Regions from separate parts of the Alteromonas sp. McT4-15 genome, predicted to be linked through region 1. Evidence: predicted binding sites of a transcription regulator. Region 1 holds the regulator's gene; the other holds the start of a gene.
The links. Region 1 encodes MetJ, which represses methionine synthesis genes. Its sites were predicted from a motif close to TAGACGTCTAGACGTCTA; they were not measured.
Positions count from the first base shown of each region.

Region 2: a site for MetJ is predicted at 3,824-3,841, ahead of metA (homoserine O-acetyltransferase MetA). Genes of this name have one in related genera too.

Region 1 is NZ_JAJALG010000027.1:53,622-57,185, reverse strand. Features, by position in the region: gene LHL20_RS16035 (hypothetical protein) at 89-403, opposite strand; gene LHL20_RS16030 (malic enzyme-like NAD(P)-binding protein) at 826-2,064, shown strand; gene metJ (met regulon transcriptional regulator MetJ) at 2,138-2,470, opposite strand; gene metF (methylenetetrahydrofolate reductase) at 2,632-3,519, shown strand.
Region 2 is NZ_JAJALG010000003.1:42,091-47,957, forward strand. Features, by position in the region: gene metH (methionine synthase) at 1-1,741, opposite strand, end outside; gene LHL20_RS03455 (homocysteine S-methyltransferase family protein) at 1,750-2,817, opposite strand; gene metA (homoserine O-acetyltransferase MetA) at 2,821-3,759, opposite strand; gene LHL20_RS03465 (DUF2802 domain-containing protein) at 3,869-4,303, opposite strand; gene LHL20_RS03470 (chemotaxis protein CheW) at 4,367-4,858, opposite strand; gene LHL20_RS03475 (chemotaxis protein CheW) at 4,876-5,676, opposite strand; gene LHL20_RS03480 (ParA family protein) at 5,683-5,867, opposite strand, start outside.

The sequences.
Region 1 (3,564 bases):
GAGACCACAGCGATACAGCAGAAAGAAAAATGCCGCTCACCTTAAGTGAACGGCATTACCTATATGGCGCTTTTTTATTGCCTAGGCATTAATGCAAGTGATGAGTTTGCAAATGTCTGTCCCAATTGCCACCACTCAACCGTTTACATTTTTCCTCGCTATCAAAACGTATTGAAGCAGCCTGAGACTTAATACTATCTAAGGCAATATTCACACTGTTTATAAAGTCCATATTCCACTGCGAGGTAACTGCCGCGTTGCGCTGCGACTCAGTTTGAAACACCGCAACGACATGAGGCGCATGCCAGTGTCCGGTGTGGGTAAGCCACACAAAGCCAACACCGTCTTTTTTAGCCGCTTCGCACACATCGGTAAGCACGTTAACAAGCTTTCTATCCGTCACAAATACTTCTCCTGAACGATTACAGCCAACTGCGTAAGACTGTTTTTGTTACCCACATCCCCACATTTAAAAATACAGTATGCGTATGAGGTTGATGTCATTAATAAATCATATGAATGGCAATTATAGCGCTATATTACTGGTCTAATAAGTACGCGTCACCTACATTGGTACATGAGAATTCTGATCAGATATGTACACAGTGAAAGGCTGTGTTAGAGTTGCGATCAACAAGCGATATAGTGAGTATTAATTTTGTGAATAATACCTTACTATTGCCTGTGCATCAGCTAAGGCTGGATTAATTCTAACAAAAACGTCGTGTAACCCTTGCTGTAACATTAACAATAACAACGATAAAAATGCGTACAAGGCGTGAGCGAAGACACCGATGAACCCTACATCTAAGGATACCATTTTACATGTCAGATTTTAGACAACGCGCACTTGATTACCATGCTAAACCCACGCCGGGAAAAATTCGCGTGGAGCTTTCTACCCCGGCTGATAGCGTTGACGATCTTGCACTCGCCTATAGTCCCGGCGTTGCCGAGCCTGTCAGAGAAATAGCTGAAGATCCTGATAACGCCTATAAGTATACTGCGAAAGGCAATATGGTTGCTGTTATTAGTAACGGTACTGCTATTTTAGGACTGGGTAATCTTGGACCTTTAGCATCTAAACCTGTAATGGAAGGTAAAGCGCTTTTGTTTAAACGCTTCGCTGGACTCGATGCCATTGATATTGAAGTTAAGCACAGAACTACCGAAGAGTTTATTAACACGGTAGCCAACATTGCAGACACGTTTGGCGGTATTAACTTAGAAGATATCAAAGCGCCAGAATGTTTTGAAATAGAACAAGAACTTATCAAGCGCTGTAATATCCCTGTGTTCCATGACGATCAACACGGAACAGCTATCGTTACCGCTGCGGGTATGCTTAATGCCCTTGAAATTCAAGGTAAGTCGATAGAGAGCGCCAAGATTGTATGCATGGGCGCAGGCGCAGCGGCTGTTGCATGCATGGAGCTACTGATTAAGTGCGGCGCGCAGCGCGAGCGTATTTACATGCTCGATAGAAAAGGGGTTATTCACACTCGTCGCGAGGATTTAACCGAACATAAAAAGCTCTTTGCAAATAATACTGACAAGCGCACTCTTGAAGACGTGATGGAAGGCGCTGATATATTTGTAGGCGTTTCTGGTCCAGATGTACTGCCTCCAGAAACGTTAGCATTAATGGCTGAAAACCCAATTGTGTTTGCTTGTTCAAACCCAGACCCAGAAATAAAGCCTGAACTTGCTCACGAAGTACGCAAAGACTTAATTATGGCCACTGGCCGTTCGGACTACCCGAACCAAGTAAACAACGTACTGTGCTTCCCGTTCATCTTCCGTGGTGCTCTGGATGTACGTGCTAAAGCCATTAACGATGAGATGAAAGTGGCCGCGGTTGAAGCGCTGCGCGCTATCACTAAAGAAGAGGTGCCAGCAGAGGTACTTGCGGCAAGTAAAAGTGAGAGTTTGACGTTTGGTAAGGACTATATTATCCCGAAGCCTATGGACCCTCGCTTGTGTGAACGTATCGCGTCTGCGGTATCAAAAGCCGCTATTGAGTCTGGTGTAGCGCGCATCGTGCAAACACCAAATGCTGAATAACAACTAATAAAAACGGCGCTTATCTTAAGCGCCGTTTTTCATTATCTATAGCCAACAATTGTTGAGTATTTGCTTACGCGTCTTCTGTCACGTCATTCTCGAAACTAGGGTCTATGCCCATCTCTTCCATAATACGTCTAGCTTCTGCCGGCACGCGATTAGGATTGTCTTTTCTCAAATCATCATCATTGGGCAGGGGTTGCCCTGTAAATGCATGTAGAAATGCTTCGCACAGCAACTCTGAATTGGTTGCGTGTCGTAAATTATTTATCTGCCGACGAGTGCGTTCGTCTGTCAACGCTTTAAGCACATTAATGGGTATAGAAACAGTGACTTTCTTAACCTGTTCGCTCTTTTTACCATGCTCTGCGTAGGGGTGAATATATTTACCGTTCCATTCTGCCATTGTACTAACTCGGTCTACTCTTATTTATGTTATGAATAGAAATTCTAAACAAGTTCACGAAAAGGTCAATTGAGCAGTGTAAACCTCTTGACGTCTAGACATATATTCTTTAATTTAGACGTCTAAACGTCTATATGATTACTATTTTGAGAGAATAAGCCATGGTTTCTTACGCACAGGGTATCGATGCATTAAATCAGTCACTATCAGAGCTGCGTGATATTGATGTGTCTTTTGAGTTTTTCCCACCGAAAACCGAAGCCATGGAAAAAACACTCTGGAAATCAGTTGAGCGTCTTGCGCCGCTAAAACCAAGTTATATGTCAGTAACCTATGGTGCAAACAGTGGCGAGCGCGATAGAACACACGATGTGGTAAAGCGCATTCAACAACAAACAGGCGTAGCAGCTGTGCCGCATTTAACCTGTGTTGATGCAAGCCGTGAAGAGTTAAAGCAAATTGCACAAGATTACTGGGACTCCGGCATTCGCCGTATCGTTGCCCTGCGTGGTGACTTACCACCGGGTGTCGATAAAACAGAAATGTACGCGTCAGACTTAGTCGCATTGCTAAAAGACGTGGCTGATTTTGACATTTCAGTTGCAGCGTATCCTGAAAAACACCCTGAAGCACCTAACGCTCAATTCGATCTACTGAATTTAAAGCGCAAAGCTGAAGCGGGCGCCACAGAAGCCATTTCACAGTTCTTTTTTGATACCAGCGTATTCTTACGCTTTAGAGACCGTGCCGCCGCCGCAGGGGTAGACCTAGACCTGGTGCCCGGAATATTACCCGTTACCAATTACCAAACTTTGGTGAAGTTTGCCGGGTTTACCAATGTGCACGTACCGGGTTGGCTACATAAAATGTTCGACGGATTAGATGAGGACGACCAAGCAACACGTAACCTTATTGGTGCCAACATTGCCATGGACCAAGTTAAAGTGTTGGCAAAAGAAGGCGTTAAACATTTTCACTTCTACACGCTTAATCGCAGTGAGTTGAGCTATGCCATTTGTCACATGCTTGGAGTGCGCGGAAACGGATAAATAGCTTTTTACACAAAAGTTTTGCTACAACGTCTTCTCACAGTT
Region 2 (5,867 bases), on a different contig from region 1:
CACCTAGCGCATTTGGCTTAACTGGTAGCGTCGAAAAATCAGGCTTGAAAGCGTTATCTCGGGCCTGCGCCAAAGTAACAGGTTTGCTTCTTGGCTTTTTACGCGCATGTTGTTCGCGAACAGTGTCATACTCTTTGGCTAATTCGGCTGCATAGACATCTCTAGACGTCTTATTAAGTAAGCGCTGACATACCCCAACAGCGCGACTTGCATTAGGCACATATACCACTGGCGCATGATAATTCTGCTCTATTTTTACCGCAGTATGCGCTTTCGATGTCGTGGCACCGCCGATAAGCAGCGGTATTTCAAAGCCTTGTCTTTCCATTTCTTTGGCCACATGTACCATTTCGTCGAGCGATGGCGTAATAAGACCAGACAAACCTATCATGTCTACATTTTCGTCTTTTGCGACTTGTAAAATCGTTGCCGCTGGCACCATTACGCCCAAGTCGATAACTTCGAAATTGTTACATTGAAGTACTACACCAACGATGTTTTTCCCTATATCGTGAACATCACCTTTCACCGTCGCAAGCAAAATCTTACCGTTACTCTTCGCATCATCTGACTTTTCAGCTTCGATAAAGGGCTGTAAATGCGCCACCGCTTTTTTCATTACACGGGCCGATTTAACGACCTGTGGCAAAAACATTTTCCCCTCACCAAACAGGTCACCAACCACATTCATGCCGTCCATTAGTGGACCTTCAATAACATGTAACGGGCGTTCGGCCTGTTGGCGCGCTTCTTCAGTATCTTCGACGATGTAGTCGGTAATGCCCTTTACCAGCGCATGCTCCAAACGTTTATTGACTTTCTGCTCGCGCCAGCTCAAATCTTCTTTTGCCGCCGCTTTGCCATCACCTTGATAGTTAGGTGCAATATCCAGCAGGCGCTCTGTCGCATCATGGCGTCGGTTTAGAATGACATCTTCAACCGCATCGCGAAGTTCAGCGGGTATTTCATCATACACCTCGAGTTGACCAGCGTTAACAATCGCCATGTCCATCCCTGCGCGTATCGCATGGTACAAAAACACCGAATGCATTGCTTCGCGAACCGGATTATTACCGCGGAATGAAAAGGAGATATTCGACAAGCCGCCTGAGATATGTGAATACGGACATGTTTGTCTAATAACACGAGTGGCTTCGATAAAATCTACAGCATAGTTATCGTGCTCTTCAATACCGGTTGCTACCGCAAAAATATTGGGGTCGAAAATGATATCTTCAGGTGGAAAACCAATTTCTTCAGTCAACAACTTATAGCTGCGCTGACAAATTTCGATTTTACGCGCTTGCGTATCAGCTTGACCGGTCTCATCAAATGCCATTACAACCGTCGCTGCACCAAAACGCTTAATCTGCTTAGCTTGACTTAAAAACTGCTCTTCGCCCTCTTTAAGCGAAATAGAATTAACGATAGCTTTACCTTGCACACACTTAAGGCCCGCTTCAATAACCTCCCATTTCGATGAATCAATCATAATGGGAACGCGACTGATGTCAGGCTCAGAAGCAATAAGGTTTAAGAAGGTGATCATGGCCTGCTTAGAATCAAGCATCGCCTCATCCATGTTGATATCGATGATCTGTGCACCGTTTTCAACTTGCTGCCTAGCAACATCAAGTGCTGCTTCGTAGTCGCCTTCTAAAATAAGACGTTTAAATCGCGCCGAGCCTGTGACGTTGGTACGCTCGCCGATATTAATAAAGGTAGAAAATTCTGCGCTCACATGGCCTCCTAATGTACAAACGGCTCTAGGCCCGACAGACGCATTTTGGGTTCAAATTCAGGAATGCGGCGTGGACTCACGCCTTCTACTGCTTGCGCAATTTTTCGAATATGATCAGGTGTACTACCACAACATCCGCCCACAATATTCACCAAGCCCGACTGTGCCCACTCTTTTAGGTGTTCGGCCATTTCAGGCCCTTCCATGTCGTACTCACCAAACTCATTCGGTAGGCCGGCGTTAGGGTGTGCTGAAATTAGGCATTCACTGATGGCCGCTACTTCATCAACATACTGTCTTAATAAATCGGGGCCAAGTGCGCAGTTGAGACCAAATGAGAACGGATTAATGTGGCGCATTGAATAGTAAAACGCCTCAGCAGTTTGTCCTGATAACGTACGACCAGACGCATCGGTAATGGTGCCTGACACCATCACTGGCAATGATGTGCCCATCTTATCGAAAACCGTTTCAACTGCGTAGGCAGCCGCCTTTGCATTAAGCGTATCGAAAATAGTTTCCAGCATAATAAGGTCAACACCGCCTTCAATAAGTGCTTCGGTTGATTCGCTGTACGCTTCTACTAGTTCGTCGAAGGTGACATTGCGTTTACCGGGATCGTTAACGTCCGGCGATATCGACGCAGTTCGATTTGTTGGACCAAGCACCCCCGCAACATATCGCGGTTTATCAGGTGTTTTCGCAGTATATTCATCTGCCGCCTTTCGCGCTAAGCGTGCAGCCGCTAAATTAATATCGCGAGAGTGGGCCTGCATGTCGTAGTCTGCCATTGCAATCGTTGTGGCATTGAACGTGTTGGTTTCAATGATATCGGCACCCGCTTCGAAGTAGTCGCAATGTATTTGATAAATAATGTCAGGCTGAGTAATGACGAGTAAGTCGTTGTTGCCTTTAACATCGCAATGCCAGTCAGCAAATTGCTTACCTCTATAGTCGGCTTCTTCCAGTTTGTGACGCTGGATCATGGTTCCCATTGCGCCATCCAAAATAAGAATGCGTTTTTTAGCAGCCTCGCTGAGCGTTGCTCTAGCGCTAGAAACTATCTTGTGACTCACGTGCTACCTCTTTGGCTGTGATTTTTCAGCAAGCTGATTAAGATCATACGGTGTGGTCTGGTAAACGTAATAGTTTAGCCAGTTAGTAAACAACAAACTACCATGAGAACGCCATTGGACAATAGGCGATTTCGACGGGTCATCACCTTCAAAGTAGTTCTTGGGAATCGCGGGCGTCTGGCCCGCGGCGATATCTCTAAAATATTCGTCTTTAAGCGTATCTGGGTCGTATTCAGGATGTCCCGTTACAAAAACCATGCGCTTATCATCTGATGCCACAATATAGGCACCCACCTCATCCGACTCTGCCACTACACTCAAACCATCAACACTGTTGTACTGCCAAGTGTCAATATGACCGTAGCGAGAATGTGGTGCGTAAAACGAGGGGTCAAAACCACGTAATAGTTCATTATTAGGGTCATTAACCTGATGCCGATAGACGCCTGAGAACTTTTCTTCGCGAAGCTGTCGCGTGATACCATAAAAGTGATACATGGCAGCATGGGCGGCCCAACATAAATAAAGCGTAGAATTCACATGACGTTGTGCCCATTCGAGTATGGTGGTCATGGTATCCCAGTACTTTACTTCTTCATAATCAAGCAGTGCTAACGGAGCCCCGGTTACAATCAAGCCGTCGTATTTTTTATTCGCAACACTTGAAAAGTCATGATAGAAGGCGTCCATATGAGATTGTGGTGTATTTTTGGGCGCTTGATTGTCTATACGAATTAAATCGACATTTATCTGAAGTGGCGTATTAGATAGCAAACGAAGCAACTGTACTTCGGTTTCAATCTTATTTGGCATTAAGTTAAGTATGCCCACTTCAAGAGGTCGAATATCCTGATTTGCCGCTCTATCCATATCCATGGTGAATATATTTTCACCTAACAACACATTTTGTGCGGGCAATTGTTCAGGAATACGTATTGGCATAACAGGCTCCAGTCATAAAACGCTATGACTGTATTGTGACTATTACCAAGAAGATGTCAACATCTTTACGTCTAGACGTCTAAACGCCCTTTTGAAGTAGTATGGTGCTTTATGGCGTTTGTCGATGAACCATCATCAACATTTCCGCTTCGGCACGAGGGATATCACAAGCTTCAATGATTTCATCAATGCTTGCCCCTTGTTTAACGAGTTCGGCTGCTCGCTGATAAAGCCTTAAGGAGGGGTCTTGCAGTTTCTGTTCACGAAGTTGATTTTCTAACTCCGTTTGTTTTTCATCTAACGATTGAAGGTGGCGGGTAATCACTAAACTCCGCGCCTGCGCTTCCGATTGCTGATTATTTGCACTATTAGCGAGGGCTTCAATACGCGATAATTCAGCGCTATGAGATGCAGCCAGGTTATCTAAATCGGCGCGAAGACGGTTGTGCTTCACTGTCAAAAACCCAACCATCAACACAAGTATGCCAATGATCACTATCAGAATTAAGTCAATTGCGGTAGGCGCTACAAGCTGCCAATCCATGGGCATAAAACCTTTGAAGAAATGAAAAAAGGCACTAACAGTGTAAGTTAGTGCCTTAAATTACTAAATGTTACTTAGCTCATCCCATTCTTCATCGCTAAGCAGCTTATTCAGGTCAACAAGGATAAGCAGTTCGCCATCGCGGTTGCTCACTCCCTGAATAAATTTAGCGCTTTCTTCAGTGCCAACATTTGGTGCACTGTCGATTTCAGAAGATTTCAGGTAAACCACCTCAGCAACACTATCTACCAAAATACCGACCACTTGCTCGTCAGATTCGATAATGACAATACGTGTGTTATCGGTAATTTCAGTGGGTGGCAACCCAAAGCGGGCGCGTGTGTCAATGACAGTAACCACATTACCGCGCAGGTTAATAATACCTAGCACATAATCAGGTGCACCGGGTACAGGGGCTATTTCGGTATAACGCAATACTTCTTGAACTTGCATTACATTAATACCGTAAGTTTCTTCACCTAAGCGATACGTTACCCATTGAAGGACTTCGTCGTTGCTGTCAGTGGCATTGTTATTTGTACTTTTGTCGCTCATGAACCTGGCTCCCAATACTATGGCGTCTGGTCGTTACTGCCTAAGCCTTTGTTAAGCATAGATATTAATTCTTCAACGTCAATTAACGCGCACATTTTTTCTTTAACCATCCCGGCTAACCAAGGACGCTTACCTGTGGACTCGCGCCATTTAACGTCATCACTTGTTAAACTGACCGTATTAACGAGCTTTTCACTCGCTAATCCCCACGCACTCTCACCTAACATTATAAGATATCGGTAGTTTAGCGATTGTGCGAGGTTTTCGTCATATTTTTCTGGCATTACCCATTTTGCTGAGTCAACAACATTCAGTTTAGACTCTCTGTACAACATTACACCCATAAACCAATCAGGCTTGCCGAATAATGGGCCAATTTTTTCAATCTGATGAATACCTCCAAGTGTAGTCAAAGGTACTGCTAATGTTAAACCTGCAACCTCAAAGAATAACGCTTGGAAATGAGAACCGAGACTATCCTTTAGTGGTATTTTTGCAGGCGCTACATATTCGCCCGCCTTTTCGTCTTCTTGAGAACGCGTTTCAGTGACGGGAACTTGCTCATCACTGTGGCTACTTTCTTGTTCTGGTTCCGCTAAAAATGAGGTAACGTCTTGTACAATTTTCTCTTGCTCGTCATCCACTGTATGAAAGCGCGTGGTAGCGCTTAATGCCTCTTCGGCCATTTTTTGGGATGCTTGCTCAAGCAATCTAGCCGTACGCGCAGTAACATCTTCCGGTGTTTCTGGCTCTTTTAGTAGGCTATCAAGATATGCCTCCATGACGTCTTCACGGGCAAAAGGCGATTGCTTGGTCATTCTTTGTTACTTCTCCAGCACTTTTAATAATTTTGCATAAGCCGATACACCGCGCGTCTTGGGATACGCCGCCGAAATTGGCAACTGAACTAAGCTTGCATCTCTGAAATGAGTATCAACAGGAATAACACCATGCCAAACCCGCTCGCCATAATCATTCATCAACCGTTTTCTTGATGCCAAAGCCGCGT